DNA from 4 places in the Tardiphaga sp. GW821-FHT12E02 genome. Region 4 is predicted to be linked to each of the others. Evidence: predicted binding sites of a transcription regulator. Region 4 holds the regulator's gene; each other region holds the start of a gene.
What was found. The regulator LexA, encoded in region 4, represses DNA repair genes until DNA is damaged. The targets are predictions, from matches to a motif close to TGTTCNNNNTGTGTTCNG.
Positions count from the first base shown of each region.

Region 1: AC1RQ5_RS12170 (ImuA family protein) is a predicted target of LexA. The motif match lies at 6,131-6,148, and genes of this name have one in related genera.
Region 2: def (peptide deformylase) is a predicted target of LexA. The motif match lies at 4,471-4,488, and genes of this name have one in related genera.
Region 3: AC1RQ5_RS05425 (helicase-related protein) is a predicted target of LexA. The motif match lies at 3,004-3,021, and genes of this name have one in related genera.

Region 1 covers NZ_JBXAQK010000001.1:2,581,631-2,589,669, forward strand. The annotation lists gene AC1RQ5_RS12150 (MexW/MexI family multidrug efflux RND transporter permease subunit) at 1-2,151, shown strand, start outside; gene cnbZ (2-amino-5-chloromuconate deaminase CnbZ) at 2,272-3,015, shown strand; gene AC1RQ5_RS12160 (UdgX family uracil-DNA binding protein) at 3,138-4,598, opposite strand; gene AC1RQ5_RS12165 (putative DNA modification/repair radical SAM protein) at 4,747-5,988, opposite strand; gene AC1RQ5_RS12170 (ImuA family protein) at 6,210-7,010, shown strand; gene AC1RQ5_RS12175 (Y-family DNA polymerase) at 6,898-8,039, shown strand, end outside.
Region 2 covers NZ_JBXAQK010000002.1:411,249-419,287, reverse strand. The annotation lists gene AC1RQ5_RS29525 (bifunctional sugar phosphate isomerase/epimerase/4-hydroxyphenylpyruvate dioxygenase family protein) at 1-1,835, shown strand, start outside; gene truA (tRNA pseudouridine(38-40) synthase TruA) at 1,851-2,591, opposite strand; gene fmt (methionyl-tRNA formyltransferase) at 2,591-3,523, opposite strand; gene def (peptide deformylase) at 3,804-4,325, opposite strand; gene AC1RQ5_RS29505 (AmpG family muropeptide MFS transporter) at 4,688-6,049, shown strand; gene AC1RQ5_RS29500 (GIY-YIG nuclease family protein) at 6,179-6,481, shown strand; gene AC1RQ5_RS29495 (hypothetical protein) at 6,593-7,036, opposite strand; gene recR (recombination mediator RecR) at 7,053-7,655, opposite strand; gene AC1RQ5_RS29485 (YbaB/EbfC family nucleoid-associated protein) at 7,671-7,991, opposite strand; gene AC1RQ5_RS29480 (DNA polymerase III subunit gamma/tau) at 8,007-8,039, opposite strand, start outside.
Region 3 covers NZ_JBXAQK010000001.1:1,136,756-1,144,794, forward strand. The annotation lists gene AC1RQ5_RS05410 (AlbA family DNA-binding domain-containing protein) at 1-524, shown strand, start outside; gene rpmB (50S ribosomal protein L28) at 1,009-1,308, opposite strand; gene AC1RQ5_RS05420 (DUF3108 domain-containing protein) at 1,721-2,590, shown strand; gene AC1RQ5_RS05425 (helicase-related protein) at 3,081-6,464, shown strand; gene AC1RQ5_RS05430 (RNA-binding S4 domain-containing protein) at 6,651-6,920, shown strand; gene fdxA (ferredoxin FdxA) at 7,075-7,413, shown strand; gene AC1RQ5_RS05440 (CarD family transcriptional regulator) at 7,856-8,039, shown strand, end outside.
Region 4 covers NZ_JBXAQK010000001.1:3,397,254-3,405,292, reverse strand. The annotation lists gene AC1RQ5_RS16105 (molybdopterin molybdotransferase MoeA) at 1-23, shown strand, start outside; gene AC1RQ5_RS16100 (Orn/Lys/Arg family decarboxylase) at 163-2,538, shown strand; gene AC1RQ5_RS16095 (GNAT family N-acetyltransferase) at 2,535-3,113, shown strand; gene lexA (transcriptional repressor LexA) at 3,469-4,179, shown strand; gene AC1RQ5_RS16085 (ComEC/Rec2 family competence protein) at 4,186-6,453, opposite strand; gene AC1RQ5_RS16080 (glutamine--tRNA ligase/YqeY domain fusion protein) at 6,659-8,039, opposite strand, start outside.

The sequences.
Region 1 (8,039 bases), 820 kb from region 4:
CTGAAGATGAAGGTGGCCTACGACTCGACCAAGTTCATCACCTCGTCCATCGAGGAGGTGCGCAATACGCTGATCGAAGCGGTGGTCATCGTCGTGGTCGTCATCTTCCTGTTCCTGGCGTCGCTGCGTTCGGTCATCATTCCGGTGGTGACGATCCCGCTGTCGCTGATCGGCGTCTGCAGTCTCATGCTGATGGCCGGCTTCAGCTTCAACCTGTTGACGCTGCTGGCCATGGTGCTCGCCATCGGCCTCGTGGTGGACGACGCCATCGTGGTGGTGGAGAACATCCACCGCCATCTGGAGGAGGGCAAATCGCCGGTGCAGGCGTCGCTGGAAGGCGCGCGCGAAATCATCGGCCCGGTCATCTCCATGACCATCACGCTCGCGGCGGTCTATGCGCCGATCGGCTTCATCGGCGGTCTCACCGGCGCGCTGTTCCGCGAATTCGCCTTCACGCTCGCGGGATCCGTGATCGTGTCGGGCGTCATCGCACTGACGCTGTCGCCGATGATGTGTTCGGTGCTGCTGAAGCAGGAAGAGCCTGGCTGGTTCGCCAAGAAGGTCGACAAGGTGTTCGGCGCGGTGACGCGCTGGTATGGCCGCCAGCTTGACCGCTCGCTGGATTATCGCCCGATCACCGCATTGTTCGCGGTGGTCATCCTCGGCCTTGTCGCCTTCATGTATGTGAATACGAAGAAGGAGCTGGCGCCTGAGGAGGATCAGGGCATCCTGTTCGCCATCACCAAGGGGCCGAAATACGCCAATATCGACTACTCCGACTATTACGGAGAGAAGATGGACAAGGTGTTCGCCAAGTTCCCCGAGACGGACCTGCGCTTCATCATCAACGGCATCAACGGCCCGAACAACGGCATCGCCGGCATGCTGCTGAAACCGTGGGACGAGCGCAAGCGCTCGACCAACCAGCTCAAGCAGCCGGTGCAGGACGAACTGAGCAAGATCGAGGGCGTCAACGCTTTCGCCTTCAATCTTCCGGCTCTGCCGGGCGGTCCTGGCGGTCTGCCGATCCAGATGGTGATCAACACCGTCGGCAGCTTCCAGTCCGTCTATGAGGAGATGGTGAAGCTGAAGGCGTCCGCGCAGAAGAGCGGCATGTTCATCGTCACCGACAGCGATCTCGACTTCAATCAGCCGGTGGTGCGCGTGAGCGTGGACCGGTCGAAGGCGAATGATCTCGGCGTCACCATGCAGAGCATCGGCAATTCGCTGGCGGTGCTGCTGGGTGGCAACTACATCAACCGCTTCAATCTCGAAGGGCGTTCCTATCAGGTGATCCCGCAGGTCCCGCGCGCCATGCGCATCTCGCAGGATTCACTGGCCAACTACTATGTACCGACCGCGACGGGCCAGCAGGTTCCGCTGTCCACACTGGTGAAGGTGGAAACGGGGACCAATCCGAACGCGCTGTCGCATTTCAACCAGCTCAATTCGGCGACCTTCCAGGCCGTGCCGATGCCGGGCGTGACTGTCGGTCAGGCGGTGGATTTCCTCGAGGCGGAGGCCAAGAAGCTGCCGGCGGGCTTCAATCACGACTATCTCGCCGATAGCCGTCAATATGTGCAGGAAGGCAACCAGCTCGCGGTGGCGTTCGGCTTCGCGCTGATCATCATCTTCCTGGTGCTGGCGGCGCAGTTCGAGTCGATCCGCGATCCCCTGGTCATCATGATCTCGGTGCCGATGGCGATTTCGGGTGCGCTGATCCCGCTGTTCTTCGGCGTGGCGACGATCAATATCTACACCCAGGTCGGTCTGTTGACGCTGGTCGGCCTGATCTCGAAGCACGGCATCCTGATGGTGGAGTTCGCCAATGAACTGCAGCTCAAGGAAGGTCTCGATCGCCGCTCGGCCATCGAAATGGCGGCCCGCGTGCGTCTGCGTCCGATCCTGATGACGACGGCGGCGATGGTCACCGGCCTGCTGCCGCTGCTCACCGCATCGGGCGCCGGTGCGGCAAGCCGCTTCTCCATCGGTCTCGTGGTCGTGGCCGGCATGCTGATCGGCACGCTGTTCACGCTGTTCGTGCTGCCCGCGGTCTATGTGGCCATCGCCACGGACCACCGCGCCGGCAAGGAAAGCGAACGTGCCAAAGAGATCGCGGACTTCGACATGAAGCACGCAAAGACGACGTGACGCATTGGGCCTTGCAACGCTGAGCTTGCAGGGCCAGATGGATTGAGGTTGGATGGCGGATCGGCAATGTCGATCCGCCATTCCCTTTTGAGGCGGATGCCCCCCGGAGGAGCCCCCTCGATGACGCGCGATTTCACCGCCGGCAACTATCGTTACATTCCCGCGCTATTTCAGTATTCGAGCGGCGCTGCAGCACTGCCCGATTATGAGATCGAGCGCGTCCGCTTCGATACATGGTTGCCTCTCGGGGAAGGCTTTGCGCGCATCGCCGACTACATCCGCGCTGCAGGAAGACCGCTGACGTCATTCTGTGCTTGCGAATTGCGTTCACCTGCGGTCGTCGATGAAGCCGGCTTTCGCACATTCAACGAACACTATGTGAAGACGCTCGCCGAATGGGGTCTCTTCGACGGCACCAACAATCCCGTCGCACGCAGCAATGTCTGTCTCGAAATCGATCCGCCAAGTGAACCGTCGTTCTACGCATTCTCGTTCGTGCGGGAATCGAAAGGTGCGGGACCAAGCTTCGTGATCGCCGGCGGCGCCGAAGCGCGCAGTGGTCCCGGCACATATCCGGAGCGCATCGTGCGCTATCGCGAAACTTCGGCGGATGCCTTGCGCGAGAAGGCGCGCATGACAATGAATACGATGGAAGAGCGCCTCGGTGCTTTCGGCTTCGGCTGGAAGGACACGACGGCGACACAGGTCTATACGGTGCAGGATTTTCACCCGGTCGTTGCCGATGAGCTGGTGAAGCGTGGCGCTGCACGCCAGGGCATGACCTGGCATTTTGCACGTCCGCCTGTGGTCGATCTCGAATTCGAGATGGATACGCGGCGCGTGATGCGGGAGATCGTGATCTAATCTCAGCCCCTCATGGTGAGGAGGCGCGAAGCGCCGTCTCGAACCATGAATTGCTTGGCTCTGAGCGTACCACCATTCTTCGAGACGCGCGCTTTGCGCGCTCCTCAGGATGAGGGCCGAGTTTAGGCGGCTCTTGCCGACGCGCTCAAATGCGCCGCTACGATGCGCAAATCCTCAACGAAATTCGCATATTCACGCAGCCTTGCATCCTCATCCGGCAATCGCAGCAGATAGGACGGATGCACGGTCACGAGCACGCGCGTGCCGTCGGCCAGATCGATCACGCGGCCGCGCGTCTTGCCGACCGGCATGATCTTGCCGAACACGCTCTGCGCAGCCGTCGCGCCCATGGCAACGACGAGCTCCGGTTTCACCAAAGCCTTTTCGCGTTCATACCAGGGCCGACACGCCTTGATCTCAGGCGTCGCCGGTTTCTGATGCAGCCGGAATTTGCCACGCGGCACGAATTTGAAATGCTTCACCGCATTGGTGACATAGACCTTGTCGCGGATGATGCCGGCTTCCTTCAGTGCCTTGTCGAGCATCTGGCCGGCCGGACCGACAAATGGCTTTCCGGCCAGGTCTTCCTTGTCGCCGGGCTGTTCGCCGACCATCATGACCGAGGCTTGTTTCGGCCCTTCGCCAAACACGGTCTGGGTCGCATCCTTCCACAGCGCGCAGGCGCGGCAATCGGCGGCCTCATCGCGTAGCGCGCTGAGGCTGTTGTCGTTCGAGTGCTCGGCCGATGCGGTGTGTGATCTCGTCATGGCGTCCTCGCGGCGCTGCGGCTTTTTCGGCTCCTGCGCCTCGGCTGCAATCATTTCGCCCGTAACTCGTTCCGCCTTCTCGATCAGCGGCTTGATCAGCGCCGCTTCGGGCAGGTTGCGCCAGTATTTCTTCGGCATCTCTTTCTGCATCGCCTTGGTCTTCAAGCGCGCCGGATTGAAGATGTTGGCGTAATAGGTCAGCCAGACCTCCTCGAGCCGATCGCTCGATGGCGCCATGGATTTATCGACGCCCGGCGAGAACGACACTGTGTGTCCGTCCCAATGTGCACACAGATCCGGCGTCAGGATCGACCACGCCATATCGGCAAAGCGCCGCGCGAAAAACGGCGCGCCCAGTTCGACGATATGATGCTCCGGCTCGAACCAGGCGACGAAATGCGATTTCGGCTCGCGGCCGATTTCGCGAAACCGCACGAAGGCATGCATCTTGTGCTCGTCGCGGCGGATCGCCTTGGCCATGCTTTCCAGTTTTGTGGTGTCGGGATCGGTGGCGAGCTGCAGCAGGTCATGATTGCCGCGCAGCCGCCACAACATGCGATAGAGCAGGGCAAAGCGCTGCGGGTCGCGATGCAGGATGACCTGCTTGGCCAGATCGACGAATTGCGCGGGCACATTGAATGTGCCGCGAATGTCTTCGAGCGGTGCGCTCTGCGTGGCCGGAAACAGCTCCGGCTCATCGCCGCCGGCGACGAGCCACGTCACATCCGCAGGCGCAACACCATTCATCGCCAGCAGACGCGCGGCCTTGCGCCAACCGTCGAAATCAGTCTCGCCATCGAGCGTGATGGTGTGCATTTATGATCCCTTGCAACAATCTCCGTCCTCATCCTGAGGAGCCGCAAAGCGGCGTCTCGAAGGATGCTGGCCTGGCACTTGTGGCCCATCCTTCGAGACGCCGCGCGTTGCGCGGCTCCTCAGGATGAGGGAGGAGCGTGTTGCGCGTCTAGAAAGCGAAGCCCAATTGCTTGGCTTTCGGCTTAAAGCGTTCGGCCAGTTGCGCGCTGTCGAGCAGATGCACCGCCGGTCGGTGATCGGGAAGAACGATGAACGGCAATGCCTTGTTCCGCGGAATATGCAGGGCTGCGAGATCGCCCACGCGGATCGATGAAATCCGCCGCGTCTCGATGATCCGCTGCACGGCCCGCGCACCAAAACCGGGCACGCGCAGCAGGTCCTCGCGGCTGGCGCGGTTGATGTCGAGCGGGAAACGGTCGCGATGGCGCAGCGCCCAGGCGAGTTTCGGATCCATGTCCAGCGACAGCATGCCGTCATTGCCAGCCACGATCTCGTCGGCATCAAAACCGTAGAAGCGCATCAGCCAGTCGGCCTGATAAAGCCGATGCTCGCGCATCAGCGGCGGCGCGCGCAGCGGCAATGAGCGGCTCGCATCGGGGATCGGGCTGAAGGCCGAGTAATAGACGCGCTTGAGATTGTAGGAGCCATAAAGATTGGCCGAGGTCTTGATGATGGTGGCATCATTGGCGCTGTCGGCGCCGACGATCATCTGCGTGCTCTGGCCCGCTGGCGCAAAACGCGGCGCAGTTCGGCCGCGCGGCGTCGGTTTGGCGCCCTCGCGTGCTTCATCCAGCTTCAGCCGTAAACGTCCCATCGTGCGGCGGATCGCACGCACGTCCTTTTCCGGCGCCAGATGCTTCAGGCTGCCTTCATCAGGCACTTCGATATTGATCGAGAGCCGATCCGCATATTTGCCGGCCTCGGTAATCAGTGCCTCATCCGCTTCCGGAATGGTCTTCAAATGGATGTAGCCGCGAAAGTGATGCTCTTCGCGCAGTTTGCGCGCGACGGCGACCACTTGCTCCATGGTGTAATCCGCGCTGCGGATGATGCCCGATGAGAGAAACAAGCCCTCGATGTAATTGCGCCGATAAAAGTCCAGCGTCAGCTGCACCACTTCATCGACCGTGAAGCGCGCCCGCGTCACATTGCTGGAGGCGCGGTTGACGCAATAAAGGCAATCGTAATTGCAGGCATTGGTGAGCAGGATTTTGAGCAGCGAGATGCAGCGGCCATCCGGCGCATAGGAGTGACAGATGCCCATGCCTGCATCGGTCGAACCCATGCCCTTGCCGTCGCGGGAATCCCGCTTCTCGGTGCCGCTCGATGCGCATGAGGCGTCATATTTGGCGGCATCCGCGAGGATCTCCAGCTTGCGCTTCACGTCCATTCCAAATCCTTCCAAGTCCGCCGCAAAAATTTGGGTCGCGGTCCCCATCACAACCACTTGGTTGTGATCCCCATCGCGCCCGCAAAAATTGAAACGCGGCCGCAATGATCCGATTGACTCAGCCGAGCCTCTCGGCGTTATATAGAACGTATCATGAACAAATGGGCCAGTCACGGGTTCATTGAAAACCCGTCACTGGCAAAGATTTTGAGGAGCGGCGCATGACCGGCGCACGCATAGACACGCTTGCGCGCCTGCGCGGCAGCATCGAACGGATCGAAGGGCATGAAGATACCACGCGCCTCGATCGCGTGGCGCTCGGCCATGCCGAAGCGGATGCAGTGCTGCAAGGCGGCCTGATCAGCGGAACCCTGCATGAGGTGTTTGCGCTGGAGACACGGCAGGTCGGCGCCGCCACAGGCTTTGTCGCCGGCATTGCCCAGCGCCTGAGCAAGAGCAAGCCGCTGCTCTGGATCCGGCAGGATTTTGTCGCCCGCGAAGCAGGTGGCCTGTCGATGAGCGGGCTCAATGAACTCGGCCTCGATCCGCGCCGCATCGTGCTGGTGCAGGCGGCCGATCACGAGATGGCGCTGCGCGTCGGTGCCGATGCGCTGGCCTGTGATGCGCTCGGCGCCGTGGTGCTCGACCTGTGGGGCGAGGTGCGCGCCTTCGATCTCGTCGCCAGCCGCAAATACACGCTGGCCGCGCAAAATTCCGGCGTCAGCTGCGTGATGCTGCGCACCTCCGCTCTGCCGATGGTGAGTACGGCGGAGACGCGCTGGGTGGTGCAGGCCGCGCGTTCGCCGCCGACAGCCGCTTGGGAAGCCTGGGGCGCACCGATCCTCGACACGCAGCTTGTTCGCAATCGCCATGGCCAGACCGGCCGATGGATCATGGAATGGAAATGTGATGAGTGCCTTTTCCGTGAGACGGCGCATTCTCAGCCTGTGGCTGCCGCGCCTGCCGACCGACCGCATCAAGCGCCAGCGCGCCCGCAGCGGCGCGTTGCACGACGCGCATAGACCGCTGATATCAGCCGCCAAGGAAAGCAATGCCTGGCAGATCACGGCAGTGAACGATGCTGCGGCAAAACTCGGTCTTGAGATCGGCCTGCCGCTCGCCAATGCGCGCGCGGTGTGTCCTGATATCGATGTCTGCGATGCCGATCCCGTCGCCGATAGCGAGTTGCTGAACGCCATCGCCGACTGGTGCGATCGCTTCACGCCACTGGTCGCGCTCGATGCGCCGCACGGCCTGTTCCTCGACATCACCGGCTGCGCGCATCTGTTTGGCGGCGAGGCCGGCTTGATGGACCAACTCTGCGCCACGCTGACCAAGCAGGGCTTTATCGTCAGCGCCGCGATCGCCGGCACGTCGGTCTGTGCGCGCACGCTCAGTCGTCACCGGCATGGCCGCATCGTTGCGGCCGGTGATGAGGCGAGGGCCGTGAAACCATTGCCCCTGCATCCGCTCGGCGCCGATGAGGCGATCATTCGCGGGCTGCGTCGCGCCGGCCTCAAGACCATCGGCGATGTCGCCGCACGCGGCCGTGCCGAAATCACCGCGCGTTTTGGCGCAGCTTTTACGGCGTTGCTGGAAGCGGCACTTGGGCAAAGCGACAGCCCGATCAGCCCACGAAAACCGCTGCCGGATTACATCGTCGAGAAACGCTTCCCCGAGCCGATCGCGACCGACACCGTCATCACCGCAACGCTGACGTCACTGGCCGGCATGCTGATCGCCGCGATGGACAAGCAGGGCAAAGGCGCGCGCCACCTCCAAGCAGCCTTCTTCCGCACCGATGGTGTGGTGCGCGTGATCACGGCGCAGACCGGGCAGGCGGTGAATCGGGTCGAGGTCGTCGATCGCCTCTTTCGCGAGCGCCTCGACGCCATCGCCGATCCCCTCGATCCCGGCTTCGGCTTCGACATGATCCGGCTCTCGGCCAGCCACACCGAAATTGTAGTGCAGCAGCAGAGTGATCTCGATAGCCGCGCCCAGGACAATGACGAGGTGATCGGTCTCGTCGATCGTCTCTCGGCACGGATCGG
Region 2 (8,039 bases), on a different contig from region 4:
CGGTTTCGCTCTCCGGCACGCTGGACGAAAAGCTTCGCGCCATCGCCGCCGCGGGCTTCGAGGAGGTCGAGATCTTCGAGGCGGATCTCCTCTCCTTCAACGGCTCGCCGCGCGATGTCAGCGATCTCTGCGGCGAGTTGAATCTCGGGATCTGCGCCTTCCAGCCGTTCCGCGATTTCGAAGGCATGCCCGAACCGCAGCGCAGCCGCAACTTTGCGCGCGCCGAGCGCAAATTCGCGTTGATGCACGAGCTGCGCACCGACCTGATGCTGATCTGCAGCAACATCTCGCCGGCCTCGCAGGGCGGCATCGACCGCGCCGCCGCCGATTTCCGCGACCTCGGCGACCTCGCCGCCAAGCACAATATCAAGGTCGGCTTCGAGGCCCTCGCCTGGGGCGCGCATGTCAACGACTATCGCGACGCCTGGGAGATCGTGCGCCGCGCCGATCACAAAAATATCGGCGTCATCCTCGACAGCTTTCACGCACTGGCGCCGGGCTTCCCGACGGGCCCGATCGCCTCGATCCCGGCCGACAAGATCTTCCTCGTGCAGCTCGCCGATGCGCCACAACTCGGCCTCGACGTGCTGTCCTGGAGCCGGCATTTCCGCTGCTTCCCCGGCCAGGGCGATCTGCCCGTGGTCAAGTTCATGGAGGCCGTGCAGGCCGCCGGCTATCGCGGCCCATGGTCGCTGGAAATCTTCAACGACCAGTTCCGCGCCGGCTCCGCCGTGCGCACCGCCACCGACGGATTGCGTTCGCTGATCCTGCTGCAGGACCAGCTGGCCAAGCCCGCGGAGGTGCTGGCGCCGAAGTCGCCGACGCTCGGCACCGGCTTTCTCGAATTCGCCGTCAACGAGACCAAGGCCGCCGAACTCTCCACATGGCTGGGGCAACTCGGTTTCCGCAAGACCGGCGCGCATCGCAGCAAGGATGTCGCGCGCTGGTCGCAGGGATCGATCGATCTCGTGGTCAACAGCGAGCCCGACGGTTTTGCGCATTCGCACTACGTCACGCATGGTGCCGGCGTCTGCGCCATCGCGCTCGATGTCGGCAATGCCAGGCAGGTCATGGAGCGCGCAGAAGCGATGCAGGCGCGCACCTTCTATCAGTCGGTCGGCCCCGGCGAATTGGAAATCCCCGCCATCCACGGTGTCGGCGGCAGCCTGCTCTATTTCCTCGATGAAGCCGGCAACAACTGGGACACCGATTTTGCGCCGGTCGCCAGCGATGCGAGCGCGGATCATCTGATCTCAGTCGATCACATCTCGCAATCGATGCCCTATGACGAGATGCTGTCCTGGCTCTTGTTCTACACCGGCATCCTCGATCTGCAGCGCCTGCCCGGCATGGAGGTGCCCGATCCCGTCGGCCTCGTGCAGAGCCAGGCGCTGATCTCGCCCAACGCGGCGCTGCGCATGGTGCTGAACGGCTCCTCAGCCACGCGCACGTTGTCGAACCGCTTCATCTCGGCATTCTTCGGCTCCGGCGTGCAGCACATCGCCTTCCTGTGCGACGACATCTTCAAGACCGTCGCCGGCATGCGCGCGCGTGGCGCAAAATTCCTGCGCATCCCCGACAATTACTATGACGATGTGGACGCCAAATACGGCCTCGATGCCGGGTTGATGGCGGCGCTGCGCGACAACCAGATCCTCTACGACCGCGAAGGCGACGGCGAGTTCTTCCAGATCTACACCAACGTGTTCGACGAACGCTTCTTCTTCGAGATCGTGGAGCGGCGAAACTATCAGGGTTTCGGCGCGCCTAATGCCGGCATCCGGCTGGCCGCACAGGCCCGCGAGGCGCGGCCCATCACCGTGCCGCGCAGCTGAGCGGCATCGGCGACGTCAGTAATCCACTTTCGCGAGATACAGCCCGTCCGGCGGCGCGACGATGCCGCAGGCGGCGCGGTTCTTGGCTTCGAGTGCGGCGCTCATATCGTCCGGTGTCCAGCGGCCATGGCCGACCCAGACCAGCGAGCCCACCATCGAACGCACCTGGCTGTGCAGGAACGACCGCGCCGAGGTGCGGATCGTCACCGCCTCGCCGTCCTGATCCACATCAAGCTGATCCAGCGTACGGATCGGCGATTTCGCCTGGCATTCGGTATCGCGAAACGTCGTAAAGTCATGCCGGCCGAGCAGCCGCTGGGCGCCTTCGCGCATCAGCGCGACATCGAGCGGTTTCGGCACGCGCCACACATGCCCCATATCGACCGCGAGATTCGCGCGGCGGTTGGTGATGCGATAAATGTAGTGCCGCTTGATCGCCGAGAACCGCGCCTCGAAATCATCCGGCACCACATCGGCTGACAGCACCGCCACCGGATGCGGCCGCAGATGCGCATTCATGCCATCACGAAAACGTCCGGGCACCAGGATTTTCGGCACGTCGCAATGCGCCACCTGCCCCAGTGCATGGACACCAGCATCGGTGCGGCCGGCGCCATGGACGCGGATCGGCTCGCCGCAGATCGCCTCGGCCGCGCGTTCCAGCGCCCCCTGCACGGTCAGCGTGGCATCGGTCTGCACCTGCCAGCCCGAGAACGGCATGCCGTCATATTCGATGAGCATCTTGTAGCGCGGCATCAGCTTACCCGCATGGGCGGTTTCAACGCGGTGCCGCGCAAAAATTCGTCGGGCTTCATCGCCTGCTTGCCGGCGCGCTGCAGTTCGAGGATGCGGATGGCGCCATCGCCGCAGGCGATGGTCAGGCGATCGTCGAGCAACGCGCCCGGCGCCCCCGCCCCCTTCGCCAACTCACAGCGCAGGATCTTGAGCCGCACCGTCTCGCCGTCCACATCCACCTCACACCATGCGCCGGGAAACGGCGACAGGCCGTGAATGTGGCGCAGTACCGCACGTGCCGGTCTGGTCCAATCGATCTTGGCCTCGGCCTTGTCGATCTTGGCGGCGTATTCGACGCCCTGCTCGCTCTGCTTGACGAGTTGCAGCCCGCCGCGATCGAGCGCCCCCATGGCCCGCACCATCAGGTCGGCGCCGAGCGGCGCCAGCGCGTCATGCAGGTCCATCGCCGTCATACTGTCGGTGATCGGCAGGCGCTCGGCCATGGCGACATCGCCGGTATCGAGGCCGACATCCATCTTCATCACCATGACGCCGCTCTCGGCATCATCGGCCATGATGGCGCGCTGCAGCGGCGCCGCGCCGCGCCAGCGCGGCAGCAGCGAGCCATGCAGGTTGAAGCAGCCGAGCGGCACCGCATCGAGAATGTTCTGCGGCAGGATCATGCCATAGGCGACGACCACGGCGGCATCGGCATCGAAGACGCGAAACTGCGCCTCGGCTTCCTCGGTGCGCAGCGTCTTCGGAGTCAGCACGGGAATGCCGAGCCGCTCCGCCTCGCGCGCCACCGGCGTCGGCTGCAATTTCATGCCACGCCCGGCCGGCTTCGCCTCGCGCGTATAGACGGCGACGACCTCATGGCCGTGGGCCACAAGTTCGAGCAGCGTCGGCACGGCGAAATCCGGCGTGCCCATGAAAATCAGACGCAGCGACATGTGGTGGCTTCCTCGGTCATCATGGCAGGTCTATCGCATAAGAACCGTGAGAAGCATCCCGCGGCCATCCTTCGAGACGCGCCAAGCGGCCGCTCCTCAGGATGAGGGTCGAGTATGGCGCTATAGAAGCCCCTCATGGTGAGGAGCCCGCAACTTGTCCGCCGTAGCTCGAAGAGCGAAGGCGGAAGCGGGCGTCTCGAACCATGCAGGCCGCACGCTATCCCCATCGCTCAAGCGCCATATGCGCTAGCCCTGTCATTACAGGGGAGACTGGCGAGCCTCAGCCCACGCGCTTGGCGATCTTCGTGAATTTCTTCATCACGCGATCACGCTTGAGCTTCGACAGGTAATCGACGAACAGCACGCCATTGAGATGGTCGATCTCGTGCTGGATGCAGGTGGCAAACAGGCCGGAAGCGTCTTCTTCCACGAGCTTGCCGTCGAGATCGAGATAGCGGATGCGCACCGTCGCCGGGCGTTCCACTTCCTCGTAATATTCCGGGATCGACAGGCAGCCTTCCTCGTAGACCGAGAGCTCTTCCGAGGCCGAGATGATCTCCGGATTGATGAAGACGCGCGGCTGCTTGCCGCCTTCCTCGTCATCCTTCTTGGCGAGATCCATGGTGATCAGGCGGAGCGGAACCGCGATCTGGATCGCCGCCAGGCCGATGCCGGGGGCGTCATACATGGTCTCGAACATGTCGTCGGCGAGCTTGCGCACCTCCGACGTCACCGTCTCGACAGGTTTGGAGATCAGCCGCAACTGTTTGTCCGGCAGAATGATGATTTCACGAATGGCCATGGCGGGCGATTTAATCCGCGCGTGTTGCGCGGTCAATGCGCGGGATGGGCATTAACCTTGCGGTAACCATGTCCGTTAGGAAAGGATTAACCATGGCTGTTGAGGACTGATTAACCATATCGCTCAACGCTTCATTAACCATGGACGTTTACTTTTTGTTCACGATCGGCGTCTTTGCGAATTGAGCAGCGACGCTCGGTTCACCTCTCCCCACCGGGGAGAGGTCGATCCGGCGTAGCGCAGCGAAGCCGGAGCGGGTGAGGGGGTGCCGCAGGCGACGTCACTTGCGGAAGCCCCCTCACCCGCGCGCAAATGCGCGCGACCTCTCCCCGATGGGGAGAGGTGAAGAAGAGTTCAGACCTATGACCACAGCGCCCGATACGCCCGACGCCACCCTGCAGCCCCGCGCCACCTGGCGCGAGAGCATGGCGGTCTATCTGCAGCCGCGCGTGCTGATCGTGCTGATGCTCGGCCTGTCCTCGGGTCTGCCGCTCGCATTGTCCGGCTCGACACTGCTGGTCTGGATGCGCGAGAGCGGCGTCGACCTCGGCACCATCGGCCTGTTCGCGCTGGTCGGCACGCCCTACACGCTGAAATTCCTCTGGGCGCCGCTGGTGGACGCGCTGCATGTGCCGTTCTTCACCCGCGCCTTCGGCCGCCGCCGCGGCTGGCTGGTGTTTTCGCAATTGCTGCTGATCGCCGCGATCCTGCTGCTCGCACTTACCGATCCCGCACGCTCTCCACTGTTCGTGGCGCTTGGCGCGCTGCTGGTCGCTGCGATGTCATCGACTCAGGACATCGTGGTCGATGCGTTTCGCGTCGAGAGCCTGCCGGAGAGCGAGCAGGCCGCCGGCATGGCCTCCTATGTGGCGGCGTATCGAATCGGCATGCTGATCTCCACCGCCGGCATCCTGTTCCTGGTCAGCGCCTTCGAGGCCACCGGTATCGCACGCTCCTCCGCCTGGATGTGGGGCTATGTGGTGATGGCCGCGATGGTGCTGATCGGCACCGTCACGGCGTTGCTCGCCACCGAACCCGAGCAATCCGCGCAGGCCGAAGCGGCTACCCGCGGCGAAAGCGCGTTCCAGCGCGTGCTGCGCGCCGCCATCGGCGCGTTCTCCGAATTTCTTGCACGCAAGGACGCCTGGGCCGCACTCGCTTTCGTCGTGCTGTTCAAATTCACAGACGCGTTCTCGGGCACGATGACCGCCCCTTTCGTCATCGATCTCGGTTTCACCCGCAATGACTACGCCGCCATCGTCAAAGGCGTCGGCCTCGCCGCCACGCTGATCGGCGGTTTTGCCGGCGGTTTTGTCGCGCGGCGCTATTCGCTGGCGGCGAGCCTGTGGATCGGTGCCGTGCTTCAGGCGGTATCGAATCTCGCTTTCGCCTGGCTGGCGCTGGTCGGCGTCAATCAATGGGCATTGGCGCTGGCAATCTCGGTCGAGAATTTCACCAGTGCGATCGGCACGGTGATTTTCGTCGCCTATCTCTCCGCGCTCTGCAAGAATCCGCTGCACACGGCCACGCAATATGCATTGCTGACGGCGCTCGCGGCGGTGGGGCGGACTTATCTGTCAGCCGGCGCAGGCTATGTCGCGCAGGCGACGGGATGGCCGATGTTCTTCGTGATCAGTGTGATTGTGGCGGTGCCAAGCCTGGTGTTGCTGCTGTGGCTGCAGCGACGCGGGCATTTTGCGGCGTTGGGGCCGATGAAGATCTAGCCGCCCGTTGTCGTCACCCGGCTTGACCGGGTGACCCAGTACACACAATCATCTGTGAGTATACTGGATCGCCCGATCAAGTCGGGCGATGACAGATGGAGACTGAACGCGCGCTCACGAGCTTCAGTGATGCGGACGTACACATTCTACGTCTATATCCTGGCCAGTCGCATCGGCGGCACGCTCTACATCGGCGTGACGAACAATATCATCCGCCGTGTCGCTGAACATAGAGCGAAGACTGCCGAGGGTTTTACGAAGAAGTACGACGTCGATCGTCTGGTTTACTTCGAGTGTTTCGACCACATCGAATACGCGATCCATCGCGAGAAGCGATTGAAGAAATGGACGCGTGAGTGGAAGATCGCACTGATCGAGAAGGATAATCCCAACTGGGATGATCTGTATCCAGCACTTTTGAGACAGGCATAGCCTCTCTTGTCATCACCCGGCTTGACCGGGTGATCCAGTACACACCGCAGCCTCAGCGTTTACTGGATCGCCCGGTCAAGCCGGGCGACGACAACAGAGCAGATGGCCGCCCTAATTCGTCTTCCCCACCAAACTCCACTTCGTCACCAGCGCTTCGCTCATCTGCCCGGCCTGCTCGGCGCATGCAACCTCGGCGACCTTGAACGCCACTTCCTTGCCGACCAGTCGCTTCAGCTGCGTCGCCTGCGCTTCACCGGCGACCACGATCTCGAACGTCTCCGGCCCCGTCTCCAGATTGCACAGCCCCGCCGGCGCTGGCAGGCGGCGCGGTTCGGTGACCACCTGATACACATCCACGCGCTTGCCCTTGGCATCGCGGCTGCGCATGGCATTGAGCTGGCCATGGAGCACATCACCCAGCTTCATGTCCTTCGGCGCCACCGGCTTGGCCGGCGCTTGCTCAGCATCTGACGCCGCATAAGCGACCGAAGTCCCTGCGCCCGCCATCACAAGCATCGCCGCGCAAAGCTGCGCCTTGAATCCAGATCGTGTCATCGAAAACAGTCCCGTCTTAAAACAAAGTCCGCTGTCGCATCGCCGCCGACAGCGTGCCTTCGTCGAGATAGTCCAACTCGCCGCCCACCGGCACGCCATGCGCCAGGCGGGTCACTTTCACATTGGCCTCCTGAAGAAGGTCGGTGATGTAATGTGCTGTCGTCTGGCCATCCACGGTCGCATTCAGCGCCAGGATGACTTCCGTCACTTCCGGCGCATGCGCCCGAGCGACCAGCGCATCGATGGTCAGATCGCCGGGCCCGACACCATCGAGCGGCGACAGCGTGCCGCCGAGCACATGATATTTGCCGGGCGCCGCATTCGCGCGCTCCAGCGCCCAGAGATCAGCGACATCGGCCACGACGACAATGGTCGTCGGATCGCGCCTTGCATCCGTACAGATCGTGCATGGCGATTGCGTGTCGATATTGCTGCAGACCTTGCAGACCTGTACGCGATCGATCGCCGTCTGCAGTGCGCCGGCCAGCGGCGTCATCAACGCATCGCGCTTCTTGATCAGATGCAGCGCCGCCCGCCGCGCCGAACGCGGCCCGAGGCCGGGCAATCGCGCCAACAACTGGATCAGGCGCTCGATTTCAGGTCCGGCAACGGAGGCCATGGTCGTTCGAAACCTTTAGCCGAGGCCCATTCCGGGCGGCAGGCCGAGGCCGCCAGTCAGCGACTGCATCTTCTCCTGCATCGCCGCTTCCGCCTTGCGGCGCGCATCACCCAGCGCAGTCACCAGCAGGTCCTCGAGAATCTCGACATCTTCCGGCTTCACCAGCGACGGATCGATCTTCACGGCTTTCACTTCGGTCTTTGCGGTCATGCGCACCGAGACGAGACCGCCGCCGGACACGCCCTCGACCTCCACATGGTCGAGCTCTTCCTGCATCGCCTTCATCTTCGACTGCAGCTGCGCCGCCTGCTTCATCATGCCGAGAAAGTCAGCCATCACTCGTCCTCGTTTTTAATCGTCGTCGCCGGGGTCGGCGCCATCATC
Region 3 (8,039 bases), 2.3 Mb from region 4:
CGAAAGGCGCTAATCGATTTGCATTCAAGATCGTGGTAGGCAAAGCGCAAGCGCACGCGCCCCATCAATCGAATGATTTTCGTTATCATCGCAGGCACCAGCGTACTACGCTCGCAATGCTGGATAACGAGGTTCGCGATGCAATGAAGAGGTCGATCGACTCTGCTCGCCAGTATGGTGCCGCTTGGAATCTGCAAGTTGAGCTATCTAGACTAAGGTCGGCGGTATTTCTTCGATCGAAACAGCCCGATACGGTCGTAGATCGTAAAAGTCTCCTGATTTCTGTTTCCAATGACCTTAGATCTGCTGGTGACGCCATGATTTTGTTGCCCAAACCATTCCGGACTAAGGCGGCTGAGGTGATTCAAGCGGTCGATCAATACAATTCCGCAGTAGAAACTATCGACCCGATGCTGGGCGGAAACATAGGCAATAGTCACTTGAAAAAAACGTTAGCGACCATTCTGGACACAGTGGAACCCTTGAGATCTGCTGTCTCCGATTTCGTGGATCGCCATAGCTAGTCCCGCGCCAGTGAATCCGTTACCGCCTAAGAATGATCACTGTCTGGATGCAGAGCCGATATCACCGAATTGACAGCGGGGTTTGTGCCGATTTCTTCCGTGTTCAACCCTGCAGAAACAACGACTGAGCCGGTGACGAATGCGCCGAATACCAACGGCAGAGGAGCGCCTTGCGCTGTCACTTTTTCTGCACTGCCGAACAGACAGCACCCGTTACGCTCCTGCTGCGCGCTGCCTCCCGACAGTGGGGGCGTGGGCAACAGCACCTGCGCGACACCGCGGAGCGTGATCGCTGTACGTGTTGGCTCTGCAAGTTGAAGTAGTTTTCGCTGCGATGAGCGGATTTAGAACTCGATCTGGAGTCAAAACCCAATAACAAAAACGGCCGGATCTCGCGATCCGGCCGTTTTGTTATTCCTCTACGAAGCCGCGCCATCACAGCGCGCCGTCCTTCAGCCCAGGCAGCTCACGCCGCCCTCAGGCCTCAGGCAGCCTTGGCTTCCGTGGTCTTCTTCTTTTCGATGGCGCGCTTGAGCAGCACAGCCTTGGCGGAGAGCTCGCTCTCCTTGGCCGCGATCAGGTAAGCGTCGAAACCACCGCGGTGGTCCACCGACTTCACGGCATTGGCCGACACGCGCAGGCGAATGCCGCGGCCGAGCACGTCCGAGATGAAGGTCACATTGACCAGGTTCGGCAGAAACCGGCGCTTGGTCTTGATGTTCGAATGGCTCACCTTGTGGCCGACCTGCGGGCCCTTCAGTGTCAGTTCACAACGCCGGGACATGGCGAAAATCCTCTGTCATCCCCGCCTGCGACCATCAGGCCGGGCAGGGGTTCAAAAATCACGTCCATTTCAGGAGCCGCGGACGTATAGGGTTTGGAGCTGCAAACGTCAAGACGAGTCACACCAATGACATGGACCAAAAGACTTGGCACGCACGCCACGGATTGGGATGACACCCGCCGGAACCGGCCCGCTTTGCAAGGGGCCGCGCTGGCAACGCCCCGCTATAGCCGGTCTCGGCGGCGGATACCACAGCGAAGTGGTTGGAAACGCGCCTGGTTCCCATCATATAAAGGACGTATTCCAGCCGGACACGCATAGACATGCTTCGCCCATGCGCAGTGGCGCACCGAGCCGTATTCATATGCCGCGCCACCGGCCCCGGATGACGAGACGTGAGGTAAGACAGAACGTGCGTTGCCCCGGCCCCCGCAAAACCGCTTTTCGATCAGGCTTCGCGCTGTGGCTTTTGGCCGGGCTGTGCGCCATAGGCGCGCTCGCCGATAGCCGGCCGGCCGCGGCGCAGGGCAAGGTCGAGGCCAAATATGAAGCCAGCCTCGCGGGGATTCCCGTCGGCCGCGGCACCTGGGCCATCGACATCACCGAGGACCAATACAGCGCGGCGGCGACCGGCGGCACTGCGGGGCTGCTGAAGGCGTTTTCCGGCGGGTCGGGCTTCGGCCAGGCGCAGGGGCGCGTGGTCGCGGGCCAGCTCGGCCCCACCAATTATGCCGCCACCACCACCTCGGCGAAGAAGTCCGAGGCGATCAAGATGCAGATCGCGCTCGGCTATGTGAAAGAGTTTTCCATCGAGCCGGAGCTGTCGGACGATCCCGAGCGCATCCCGGTCACCGATGCGCATCGCCGCAATGTGATCGATCCGATGACGGGCTCGCTGCTGTCCGTGCCCGGCACCGGCAATCTGCTGGCGCCGGATTCGTGCCGCACCGGCACGTCGATCTTCGACGGCCGCATGCGCTATGACATCAAGCTCGATTACAAGCGGATGGAGCAGGTGAAGGCCGAGAAGGGCTATCACGGCCCGGCGATCGTCTGCGCCGTCTATTTCACGCCGATTGCCGGCTATGTGCCGGACCGCGCCGCCATCAAATATCTCGCCGCCCAGCGCAACATGGAAGCCTGGCTGGTGCCGATCGCCGGCACCCGGATTCTGGTGCCCTATCGCGTGACGATCCCGACCCCGCTCGGCCAGGCCATGCTGGAGGCGACGGAGTTCGTGACCACCGCCGCGCCGGCCAAGGCGGCGGCGAAGACGAATTGAGGAATGGTCGTAGGATGGGTTGAGCGGCGGCCGCAGGCCGACGCGACAACCCATCGGCGGAGCCAGCCGCGAGGTTTGAATGATGGGTTTTCGCTCCGCTCAACCCATCCTACGGCGCTGCCTCCGTGTTGCCACAAGACATGCGCGCAAACCCGCGCGGCAGACGCCCGGGTCTTGCGGCAAACCAGCGGCGGCAGAGGCAAACCAGCGGCCGTCTTGCGGCATCACGGCGGCACCGCGCCTGTTGACTCTTTTGCCGATCGGAGTCCGTCGGACTTAGCTTTGTCCACAAGGATTCACAGGCCTTGTTGCCCCGTCACAAACTTGATCTAGTGAGGACATTCGACACGCGCCGCGACATCTTGGGGCTGGGGCGCGGGTGAAGGTGTCGAGTCACCGATTCGGGCCGGTTTCGTTCCGGAGTCGTTCCGATCGCTGCTTTTTCAGCCCCTTGCCTTGACAGAAGGCCACGCGGAAATACTTGAAAATCATGGCCTTTTCCTCCCCGCCCGGCAATGGCCGCGCGCCCGGCGCCGGCGTCACCGCCGTCCTCGGCCCCACCAATACCGGCAAGACCCATCTCGCCATCGAGCGGATGCTCGCGCATTCCTCTGGAATCATTGGCCTTCCGCTCCGCCTCCTGGCCCGCGAGGTCTATAACAAGATCCTCGCCCGCGTTGGCCCGGAGGCGGTAGCCCTCGTCACCGGCGAAGAGAAGATAAAGCCGTCAAAACCACGCTATTGGGTATCCACCGTGGAGGCGATGCCACGAGATCTTGATGTCTCGTTCCTGGCCGTGGACGAAATCCAGATCGCCGCCGACCTCGAACGCGGCCATGTCTTCACCGACCGCATCCTGAATCGCCGCGGCCGCGACGAGACCCTGCTGCTCGGCGCCGCCACCATGCGGCCGATCGTCGAGAAATTGCTCCCTGGAATCAACGTGGTAACCCGCCCGCGGCTGTCCACGCTGGAATTCGCCGGCGACCGCAAGATCACCCGCCAGCCCCGCCGCACCGCCATTGTCGCGTTTTCCGCCGACGAAGTTTATGCCATCGCCGAACTGATCAAGCGCCAGCACGGCGGCGCCGCAGTCGTCCTCGGAAGTCTTTCTCCGCGCACGCGAAATGCGCAGGTGGAGATGTTTCAGACCGGCGATGTGGACTATCTCGTCGCCACCGATGCGGTCGGCATGGGCCTCAATCTCGATGTCGATCACGTCGCGTTTGCCTCCGACCGCAAATATGATGGCTACCAGTTCCGCCGCCTCACGCCCTCGGAGTTTTCCCAAATCGCCGGCCGCGCCGGCCGCGCGACGCGCAATGGCACCTTCGGCACCACCGGCCGCTGCGAGCCGTTCGAGCCCGAGCTCGTCAACCAGCTGCAGAACCACATCTTCGAACCCGTGAAAGTGCTGCAGTGGCGCAATTCCAGGCTGGATTTCACGTCGATTGCAGCCTTGCAGGTCTCGCTCGCCGAAACACCGCGCCATGAATCACTGACACGTGCGCCAATTGCGGAAGACCTCCGCGTGCTCGATCACGCCGCCCGCGATCCCGACGTGCGCGAGATGGCGCAGGGCAAGGACGCGGTCGAGAAATTGTGGGACGCCTGCCAGATTCCTGATTACCGCCGTGTCGCGCCCGCCGCGCATGCGGAGCTGGTGGTGACGATCTTCAACTTTCTGATGAAGCGCGGCCGCATCCCGGATGCCTGGTTCGGCGCCCAGATCGCGCAGGCGGATCGGACCGACGGCGATATCGACACGTTATCGGGCCGGATTGCGCAGATTCGTACCTGGACCTTTGTGGCAAATCGTCCTGATTGGCTCGCAGATGCCGAACATTGGCAGGGAATCTCCCGTGAATTGGAAAATAAACTGTCAGATGCCCTTCATGAGAGGCTTACAGAGCGTTTCGTTGATCGTCGTACCAGTGTATTGATGCGCCGCTTGCGGGAAAACACGATGCTGAATACTGAAATTGGTAAGACGGGCGAAGTTGTTGTCGAGGGCCACACGATTGGCCGGCTCGATGGTTTTACATTCTTGCCCGATGCGGCCGAAGCCGGCTCCGATGCGAAGGCCTTGCAGGCCGCGGCATCGAAGGCGCTGGCCGGCGAGATCGACGCGCGCGCGGAGAAACTCTCCAATGCGCCGGACGATCAGCTCGTGCTCACATCCGACGGCACGCTGCGCTGGACCGGCGATGCGGTGGCCAAGCTGGTCGCAGCCGATGACGTGCTGCATCCGCGCCTCCGCATCATCGCCGACGAGCGCCTCACGGGCGCGCCGCGCGATGCCGTGCAGGCCCGTCTCGATCTGTATTTGAAGACGCATATCGAAAAGCTGCTCGCGCCGCTGTTCGAGCTCGCAAAGGCCGAGGACGTCACCGGAATTGCCCGCGGCATCGCCTTCCAGCTCAACGAAGCGCTGGGTGTGCTGGAGCGGCAGAAGATCGCGACCGAGATGAAGGATCTCGATCAGCCGTCGCGTGCCGTGCTACGCAAATATGGCGTGCGCTTCGGCGCCTATCACATCTATTTCCCGAATCTGCTGAAGCCGGCCGCGCGTTCGCTGGCGGCGCTGCTGTGGGCGCTCAAGCAGGACAATGTCGATATGTCCGCGCTGTCCAGCGCGCAGCATCTCGCAGGCTCCGGCCGCACCTCGTTCCCGGTCGATAAGGAGCTCGGCCGCGATGCCTATCGCGTGCTCGGCTATCGCCATGCCGGCGAGCGCGCCGTGCGCGTCGATATTCTCGAACGTCTGGCCGATCTGATCCGTCCTGCTCTGTCGTGGCGCGAGAATTCGCCGGGCGACAAGCCGGCGGGCGCCTATGACGGCCGCAGCTTCACCGTGACCCAGGCGATGACCTCGCTGACCGGTTCGGCCGGTGAAGACTTTGCCTCGATCCTGCGTGCGCTCGGTTATCGCATGGAGAAGAAGCCGGCATTGCCGCCAGCACCGCCGAAGCCGCTGGCTGCGACGACGCCGATCGAAGCTGCGACGGCTGATGCAGCCGTCGAAGCGCCGACGGCTGCGCCCGTGGCCGATGCTGCGCAGGGTGATGTTGCTCCGGAAGCGGCGGCAACTGAAGCCGTTGCTGCTGAGCCCGTTGCTCAGACTGAAGTCACCGAAACTCCGGTGACTGAGGACGCACCCGCACCGTCGTCAGCCTCGCTGCTGCCGGATGTGTCGCCGGTGGCAAGCGAGCCTGTCGTTGAAGCGCCCGCGGAAGCGGCGACTGAAGAAGCTGCGCAGGTTGAAGCCGCGACGTCGGAGTCGGCCCCCACCGAGACTGCGACGGTTGATGCAGAAGCGCCCGCGACGGAAGCCGCTGCACCTGCCGAGCCCGAAATGGTCGAAGTCTGGCGTCCCGGTGGCCGTTCGGATGAACGCCGTCCGCCGCGCCATGACCGTAATCGCAATCAGCACCGCCGCGACAACAATGCCGGCCAGGCTGCGGCTCCGGCCGGGCAGGCCGAAGGCGCAGTCGCCGACGGCAACCGCGGCAATCGTCCCGATCGCAACAATGGCGGCCGTCGCGACCGCGATGGCGATCGTGGTGGTAACAAGGATTTCCGCCGTCCGCGCACCGATGCGCCGGCCGGTGGCGCCCCGAATCGCGAAGCCCGCGGCGATCGCAACGACAAGGGCGGCAGTCGTCCGCCGCGCGACCAGCGTTTCGGCGGCGGCAAGGGCAAGTTCGGCGACAAGGGCCGCGAAGGTGGTCGTGACCGCGATCGCAGCGGTGGCGGCGCCACGCGTCCGTTCGCAACGAGTGCCGCACCGCGCGAGCGAGGCGGTGCCATCGATCCGAATTCGCCATTCGCGAAGCTCGCAGCGCTCAAGGAGCAGCTGGGCAGCAAGGAATAAGATTTCGTCCGAGTTCCGTCGCCATCCTTCGAGACGCACGCCTGCGGCGTGCTCCTCAGGATGAGGGGGAGAGTGGAAGCGGGTGGCAGTGTCCATCTCAGACCCTCATGGTGAGGAGGCGCGAAGCGCCGTCTCGAACCATGAGATTGGACGCTCCCGCAGGATTTGCCGCAGCTAAGGTGCCCGTTGGAACGACAACGCCTCGACAAATGGCTGTGGCATGTGCGGGTGGTCAAAGCCCGCACCAGCGCTGCTGCGCTGGTCGAGGGCGGCAAGGTGCGGGTCAATGGCGAGCGTCAGAAGTCGCCCGGCCATGGCATCAAGATCGGCGACGTGATTACCGTCACGCTCGATCAGGCTGTCCGGGTCATGAAGGTCGAGGCATTTTCCGAGCGACGGGGGGATGCAACCGCGGCTCGCGTGCTCTATACGGATTTGCAACATCCGCCGGAGTAATTATCTCAGGTGGAACAGCCCGACCAAAGCCGGTTCGTGGCAAAATCCTTCTCTATGATGGAAACGCACTGATCCAATCCGGCCGCATGTCTTGCGGCGTGGGGGTGGGTGCGCTACGCAACCGTCAAAATATCGATCGTTTCCGGAGCTTTGGATGACTTACGTCGTCACCGACAATTGCATCAAGTGCAAGTACACCGACTGCGTTGAGGTGTGCCCCGTGGATTGCTTCTACGAGGGCGAGAACATGCTGGTCATCCATCCGGATGAATGCATCGACTGCGGCGTGTGCGAGCCTGAGTGCCCGGCCGACGCGATCAAGCCGGACACCGAAGGCAATATCGAGAAGTGGCTGCAGATCAATCTCGAGCATGCCAAGAAGTGGCCGAACATCACCCAGAAGATCGATCAGCTGCCTGAGGCCGAAGAATTCGACGGCCAGGAAGGCAAGTACGAGAAGTTCTTCTCGGCTGCGCCGGGGAAGGGTGACTAAGGGCTATCCTTAGGCTTTGAGCCACCTGGATACCTCTGACGACCTGAAATTTACCCTGACCTTGATTATGACCAGTTCGCGGCCGCCAGGCGGTCACGAGGGGGCATAAATCATTGATTTTTGCGGGAAATGTGCTATTATAGGCACATTCAAGAAGCTGGACCGCGTGGTGCCGCTCGTTTTGGCCCTGCCGGGTTCCCGTTTAACAAAAATCAAACAGGGGCGTGGCAGTTTCCGCGCACAGGCCGTGTCACAGAAAACGCGTAAAAAGAGTATTTCTAAGCCTTCGAAGAAGACGGCTGCCGCGAGTCCAATTGCGGGCAAACGCAGCGTGAGCAAAGGCCCAGCACGGCCCCCTGTCAAGGACACACGGACGACGACCCGCACCGCGGCCAAGGTTTCGCCAGTCAAGGCTCCGACCACCAAGGCCGCTCCGGCTAAGGTGTCTGCTGCCAAAGCTCCAGTTAAGGCTCCCGCCAAGGCCCCCGCGGCCAAGGCTCCGGCAGCCAAGACCACTGGTGCGAAGACGGCGCCAGCCAAGACCTCTGGTGTGAAGGCTTCACCGCCTAAGGCCCCTGTTGCCAAGGTCGGCGCGCCCGAGTCCGCCCAGAACAAAAGAAGTGAAA
Region 4 (8,039 bases):
GGATCATTCGCCTTCCGACTTAGCGGAATACCGCGAACCGACACGTTCCTCAGGCGTTGTCCGCCGGGGCATAGCCCATCATAAATTCCGCCGGCCCTCGGTCACCAAGTTGTCACGTAACGCGGCGACAGAGAGCGCAGACAACAGATTCGGTGCCCGTTCATGGACTATTTCAAGCGCTTCAACTTCCTCTTCGCCATGCCGACCTTCGACGCCGATGACCTGGAAGGCGTCCGCCTCAACCAGATCGTCGAGGAAATCGAGAAATCCGGCTTCGAAGTGGTCAAGGCGCGCAAACTGGAAGACGCGGCGATTGCCGTGCAGACCGATGCCGCCATCGGCTGCATGGTGGTGGATTGGGGCAAGAAGGGCCTTGAAGGCAAGACCGCAGCCCTGATCAACCTGATGCGTCGTCGCGGCCTCGATTTCCCGATCATGCTGCTGATCCGCCGCCAGCGCTTCGAAGACATTCCGGTCGAGGTGCTCGATTTCATCGACGGCTACATCTTCCTGTCGGAAGAAACCCCGCCCTTCATCGCCAAGAACCTGGTCAGCCGCCTCAAGCAATATGCCGAGACGCTGAAGACGCCGTTCTTCGGCGCCCTCGTCGACTATGCCGAGGAAGGCAACCAGCTCTGGACCTGCCCCGGTCACAATGGCGGCGTGTTCTACAGCCGCTCGCCGATCGGCCGCGTGTTCATGGAGCATCTCGGCGAAGCCGTGTTCCGCGACGACCTCGACAATTCCGTGCTCGATCTCGGCGACCTCCTCACCCACGAAGGCCCGGCGCTGCAGGCGCAGAAAGAGGCCGCCAAGATTTTTGGCGCAGAGAAGACCTATTTCGTGCTCAACGGCACCTCGACCTCCAACAAGGTCGCGCTGTCGGCGCTTGTGACCGACGGCGATCTCGTGCTGTTCGACCGCAACAACCACAAGGCGGCGCTGCATGGCGCGCTGATGATCTCCGGCGGCACGCCGATCTATGTGCCGACCGAGCGCAATCCATGGGGCCTGATCGGCCCGATGAACTGGGACGCCTTCAGCGAGGAAGCGCTGCGCGAGCGCATCCGCACCAATCCGATGGTCACCGATCCCGACGCCTGGAAGCGCGAGCGTCCGTTCCGCGTCGCTGTCATCGAACAATGCACTTATGACGGCACCATCTATAGCGCCGAGATGATCATCAAGCGGATCGGACATCTCTGCGAGTACATCCTGTTCGACGAGGCGTGGGCGGGCTTCATGAAATTCCACCCGCTCTATGCCGGCCGCTTCGCCATGGGCCTGAAGGACCTCGGCCCGGAGTCGCCCGGCATCATCGCCACGCAATCGACCCACAAGCAGCTCGCCTCGTTCTCGCAGGCGTCGCAGATCCACATGAAGGATCGCCACATCCGCGGCCAGAAGCGCCGTGTCGAGCATCGCCGCTTCAACGAAAGCTTCATGCAACACGCCTCAACGTCGCCGTTCTATCCGCTGTTCGCATCGCTCGATGTGGGCGCGCAGATGATGAAGGGCCGCTCGGGCGAAGTGCTGTGGGACGACACGATCCGTCTCGGCATCGAGCTGCGCAAGAAAATGCGCGCAGTGCGCCGCGAATTCGAGGAAAAGGAAAGCCGGCCCGAGCGCCGCTGGTTCTTCGAGCCCTTCGTGCCGGTGCGTGTGGAGATTCCCGACGTCGCGCAGTCCGGCGCGGTTCACAGCGTGCCGTGGGAAAGCATCAGCACCGATCAGCTCGCCACCAATCCCGCCTTCTGGCAGCTCTCGCCGGATGCCAAGTGGCACGGTTTCCAGAATATGGAAGCCGGCTTCGCGATGACCGACCCGAACAAGCTCACAGTGCTGACGCCGGGCTTCGATCGCACCACCGGTGACTATGCCGAGCACGGCATTCCGGCGCCGGTGGTTGCGCAATATCTGCGCGAAAACCAGATTGTGCCCGAGAAGAACGACCTGAATTCGCTGCTGTTCCTGCTCACCCCCGGCGTCGAGGCGAGCAAGGCTGGCACGCTAGTCTCTGGCCTCGTGGCCTTCAAGCGCTTCCACGATGACAACGCCCTGCTCGAGGACGTCATCCCCGAATTCGCGCGCCGCCGCCCGGCCCGCTATGCCGGCGTGCGCCTGCGCGATCTGTGCGGCGAAATGCACCGCTTCTATCGCAATGCCGATGTCAGCGGCCTGCAGGCCAGGCAGTTCATGGACCAGCACCTGCCGGAGATCGCCATGTCGCCCCATGACGCCGCGCGCCTCTTGGTCCGCAACGACGTCGACTATCTGCCGATCGACGAGATCTCCGGCCGCATCGCCACCACGCCCTTCGTTGTCTATCCGCCGGGCATCGCGACCATCGTGCCAGGCGAGCGCCTCACGGCGCGCGCGCAGCCCATGATCGATTATCTCAAGATGTTCGAAACCTGCTTCAACACCTTCCCGGGCTTCGACGTCGAAATCCAGGGCATCTATCGCAAGGTGGATGCCTCGGGCCGCATCCGGCTCTACACCTACGTGGTCTCCGAAGAGCGGGATCCCCGCAAGTGAGTTCGCAAGAGGCGACCGACACCCCGATCATCGTCCGGCCATCACGCGACAGCGATGTCGATGCGATGCTCTCGATCTATCGCCGCCACATCCGCCAAGGCGTAGAGGAAGGCGTCAGCGATGCCGATGCGATGCAGCCCGACGATCTGCGCGATCGTCGCAAGAACCTGAAGAACAAACGCTTCCCGCACATCGTTGCAACGCGCGGCGGCGAAGTCGTCGGCTATGCCTATGTGGTCCAGTTCCGCAAGCGACCAGCCTATCGCTATGCCGTGAAACACTCGATCTATGTGCATCACGAGCACACCGGCAAAGGCGTCGGCGGCCGGTTGCTGCGCGAACTGATCGATGTCTGCGCCGCCGCCGGTTTCCGCCAGATCATCGGCTATATCGACGCCGACAATGCCCCCTCGCTCGGCCTGCACGATCATTTCGGCTTTGCGCGGGTCGGCGTGTTGGCGGGCGTCGCCTACCGTTCCGGCCGCTGGGCCGACACGGTCATGGTGCAGCGATCCCTGGCGGCCGGCGTGACCACTCCGCCACCGCCGATGGCGCTGTCCGAGCGGATTCTGTGATCTTGTAGGATGGGTAGAGCGCAGCGAAACCCATCGGCGGAGCCCGCCGCATCGACGGAATGATGGGTTTCACGCCGGCGCTTCGCGCACGCGCTCGGCCCATCCTACGGTCCGCGTTTTCTGGTCAGCAACGCATCCTTGAGGCGAAATTAGCCATTGCGGAACATGTACGGAACAGATAGTGTTCGTTCATGATTTGTTTCGAGATTCTGCGGCTTAGTGAAATCGAGAGTGCCCAAACTCGTGACTGCCCTCGACCGACGGTCTGATTGATCGCCGATAACGAGGTCCTGAAACACACGCGGCGGCCTGACAATCGTTGCTTGAAGGCCTTGCCAACTAAGGATGGCTTCAGATGCTCACGCGCAAACAATATGAACTGCTCCGCTTCATCGACCAGCGGCTGAAGGAAGCCGGTGTGCCGCCCTCCTTCGACGAAATGAAGGATGCACTGGACCTACGCTCCAAGTCCGGCATCCACCGCCTGATCACGGCGCTGGAAGAACGCGGTTTCATTCGGCGCCTGCCGAACCGCGCCCGCGCGATCGAAGTCATCAAGTTGCCCGAACTCACCACCGCAGCCCCCACCGGCCGCCGTGGTTTCACGCCAAGCGTGATCGAAGGCAATCTCGGCAAGAGCCGCTCTGCTCCGGCACCGGTTGCCAGTGAGGATGACGGCGGCCGCACCATCTCGGTGCCCGTCATGGGCCGGATCGCAGCCGGCACGCCCATCGAGGCGCTGCAGACCCGCAGCCACTCCATCAGCGTGCCGCAGGACATGCTCGGCAATGGCGAACATTACGCCCTCGAGGTGCGCGGCGATTCCATGCAGGACGCCGGCATCCTCGATGGCGACATGGCGCTGATCCAGAAATCCGACAGTGCCGACACCGGCGACATCGTGGTCGCGCTGATCGACGACGAGGAAGCCACCCTGAAGCGCTTCCGCCGCCGCGGCGCCTCGATCGCGCTGGAGCCGGCGAATACGGCCTATGAAGTCCGCATCCTGCCGCCGAACCGCGTCCGCATCCAGGGCAAGCTCACCGGTCTCTATCGCCGCTACTGAGCGCTTTTAGTGATCGTCCGGCTGGAGATCCGTCTCCGTCGGCGTTGCATCGACCGGTCCCTGGCGTGCGCGTTGGCCGGTCGATATTGCAGTTTCTGCGACATCATCAGGTGCCCGTGCCCAAGGGCGCTGCAGACCGCGCGCGCGTGATGCCTCCACGACAAAGCCGTTCCCGACGCGCCGCAGGCCTGTGGCTCCCTGACTTTGCAGTGCCTCGCGATCGATCACCATCGCCCGGCAATCGGCCGGCGGCTGCCTCATCGTCACGATGACCGCCGTGCGCTCGCAGTCCTCACTGAACGCTTCGGGCTGCAGTGTGAGGGCAATCAGGGCGCCATCGTTGAGCGCTGCCACGCAGCCTGAGGGATCGCACGACACGCTGTCGCCGAGCGACTGATCCGTGGGCAGCCGCGCATCAGCATCCGCGGCCAGCCATTCCTTCACGAGAAACGCATCCTTGCCGCTGCGCATCACCTGCAGCCGCCCATCGCGGCCGCGCACGGCCACGCTATGACCGTCGCCGGCAATGAGGATGTCAGGCTGTTTGCTGGCCGCCGCCCAGGCCATAGCAACCGCGAGAGCAATGACCCCGGCATAACGCAACGGCGTGCGCAGCAAGGCGAGCAGTACGATCCCAAAACTGGCGGCAATCAGCGGCCCCGTCCCGAAGGCGGGCACACGGCCGATCGCACCGGGCAACCCGGCCACCCATTTGGACACGACAATCATCCATTGCAGGCCGATCTCCATGACGTGCCAGAACACGCTGTCGAAGCCGAACGGAATGGCGACAAGCCCGAGCAGCCCTGCCGGCATCACCAGCGCCGACACCACCGGCATCGCCAACAGATTGGCGATGATGCCATAGGGCGTGACGCGGTGAAAATGATAGGCCGCGTAGGGCATCGTCGCGAGACCGGCGACCAGCGACGCCAAGAGCAACAACGCCAGTTCACGCCCACCCCACAGAACAATCCGCGCCGTCGTCGAGCTTTCCGATGTCGCAAACAGACCCGGCATGCCGATCTGCACGAGCGCCACAAGCCCCAGCGTCGCCGCGAACGACATCTGAAAACTCGGATGCACCAGCGCCTCCGGCGTTACGATCAGCACGATGAGAGCCGCGATTGCCAGCGTGCGAAAGGTGATGGCGCGGCGATCGACCATGATGGCGATCAGCACCACCGCCGTCATGATGAAAGATCTTTGCGTCGCGACCTCGGCGCCGGATAGCAGCAGATAAAACAGTGCGGCAAGCAGCGCCGCCACGGCCGCCACTTTCTTGATCGGAAACGTGACCGTCAGCACAGGCACCAGCGCCAGCAGCGCGCGGACGACGAAGAACACGACGCCGGCTACGACAGCCATGTGATAGCCGGAAATCGACAGCACATGCCCGAGGCCCGAGATGAACATGGCGTCGTTGACATCAGCCGAAATCGCGTCGCGCCGTCCGGTCAGCAGCGCCGTCGCGATTGCGCGGTTATCGCCCGAGAGCGAAGCGCGGATGCGCGCGTCGATGGCGTCCCGCATCCCCTGCATCGTGGCAGCATATTGCAGGTGGTGCGATGGCGGCGTCGGCGGATCGACCTTCCGGATTGCGCCGGTGACAAAGCCGGACGCGCCGATGCCCTGGAAATACAGATCACGCGCGAAATCGTAGCCACCGGGTCGCAACGGCGCGAGCGGCGGCTGCAGCCGCGCCTTGAGTTCGACAAAGCTGCCGACCGCAGGCGCCGTCCCCTTTTTCACCGACAGCCGCACGCGTGTCAGCCGGACGGCATCGCGCTGCGTTTCCATCGTCGCCACGCGCAAGACGAAACGATCGCTGCGCTCACGCTCCTCGTGGGTCTCGACGAAGCCGGTCAGTGCAACGCCGAACAGCGGTGTCGCCAACACCTCATGGGCGATGCGTGTGCTCTTCCATGTCACCGTGGCAAAGCCAGCAGCAATAGCAGCCGCGAAAAGCATACAGGGAAAGGCAGGCGACCGTCTGAGCAGCACGGCCACGATGGCAAGAATACCCGCTGTTGCAGCAGCCGCCCAAGCGACGGGCTCACGCTCGGCCGCAAAATACAGTGCGATGCCGGCACCGAAGGCCACAGGGACCCATGGCAGCAGACGGCCGGGGCCGGCTTCCGCCTGCGCCCAGGCACGCAGCCCATCGAACGACAACGTCCAGGAGTGATTGGACGGGCGGGCGCCAGCCGCCGCCGATGGCGGCCAAGTCACCGCCCTCGCCTGATTGCGCTGCCGTCCCCCGCTTTGCGCCATGAGCCGCCCGCCACGCTTGCCCGCCCGAATGCTATCGGAAGGGCAGCGTGCGGCTAGCGGAACGGATGGGGAATGATGAAACTAATCTCGAAACCGTAGGATGGGTTGAGCGCAGCGAAAACCCATCATTCCGTCGTTGCGGCAAGCTCGGCCGATGGGTTGTCGCTCCGGCGCTTACGCACCTTTGCTCAACCCATCCGACAAGTTACGCCAGCTTGGCGTAACTATCGCGCAGGCCGACGGTGCGGTTAAACACCGGCTTGCCGGGCGCAAAGTCCTTGTCACGGCAAAAATAGCCCTGCCGTTCAAACTGGATTGCGCCGTCAAAAGTGTCACTCGCCAGCGACGGTTCCAGCATCGCGCCGGTCAAGACTTCCAGCGAATTCGGATTGATCTGCGATGCAAAATTCGCAGCTTCCGGCGTTGGCGTCGCAAACAGCTGCTCATAGACGCGCACTTCGGCCTGCACGGCATGCTGCGCGCTGACCCAATGGATCGTCGCCTTCACCTTGCGTCCGTCCGGCGCATTGCCGCCGCGGGTTTCGGGATCATAGGTGCAGCGCAGCTCCACCACCTCGCCCTTGTCGTTCTTCACGACATCCTTGCAGGTGATGAAATAGCCGTAGCGCAGCCGCACCTCGCGGCCCGGCGCCATGCGGAAGAACTTTTTCGGCGGCTCCTCCATAAAATCCTCGTGCTCGATATAGAGCTCGCGGCTGAACGGGATCTGGCGGCTGCCGAGCGAGGCGTCATCGGGATGATTGACGGCGTCGAGTTGCTCGACCTGTCCTTCCGGATAATTCTCGATGACGACCTTCAACGGCCGCAGCACCGCCATGCGACGCTGCGCCGTGCGGTTCAGCGTCTCGCGCACGGCGAAATCGAACATCGACAGGTCAACCGTGGAATTCGCCTTGGCGACCCCGATGCGCTTGACGAATTCGCGCAGCGCTTCGGCGGGAATGCCGCGGCGCTGCAAACCGGCCAATGTCGGCATGCGCGGATCGTCCCAGCCTGACACATGGCCGCCGCGCACGAGCTCGGTGAGCACGCGCTTGGACAGCAGCGTATAGGTCATGTTGAGGCGTGCGAATTCATACTGATGCGGCCGTGACGGCACCGGCAGATTGTCCAGGCACCAGTCATAGAGCGGCCGGTGATCCTCGAATTCGAGGGTGCAGATCGAATGCGTCACATGTTCGATCGCGTCCGACTGGCCATGCGCAAAATCGTAGCTCGGATAGATCTTCCAGGCCTCGCCGGTGCGCGGATGATGCGCATGCAGGATGCGATAGATCACGGGGTCGCGCAGATTGATATTGCCCGACGCCATGTCGATCCTGGCGCGCAGCACGCGGGCACCATTCGGGAATTCGCCGGCGCGCATGCGGGCGAACAGATCGATGTTTTCATCGACGCTGCGATCCCGGAACGGGCTGTTCTTGCCGGGCTCAGTCAGCGTGCCGCGAGCGATACGCATCTCTTCCGGCGACTGGTCGTCCACATAGGCCTTGCCGGCGCGGATCAGATGCACCGCCCAGTCATAGAGCTGCTCGAAATAGTCGGAAGCGAAATGCAGGTTGCCC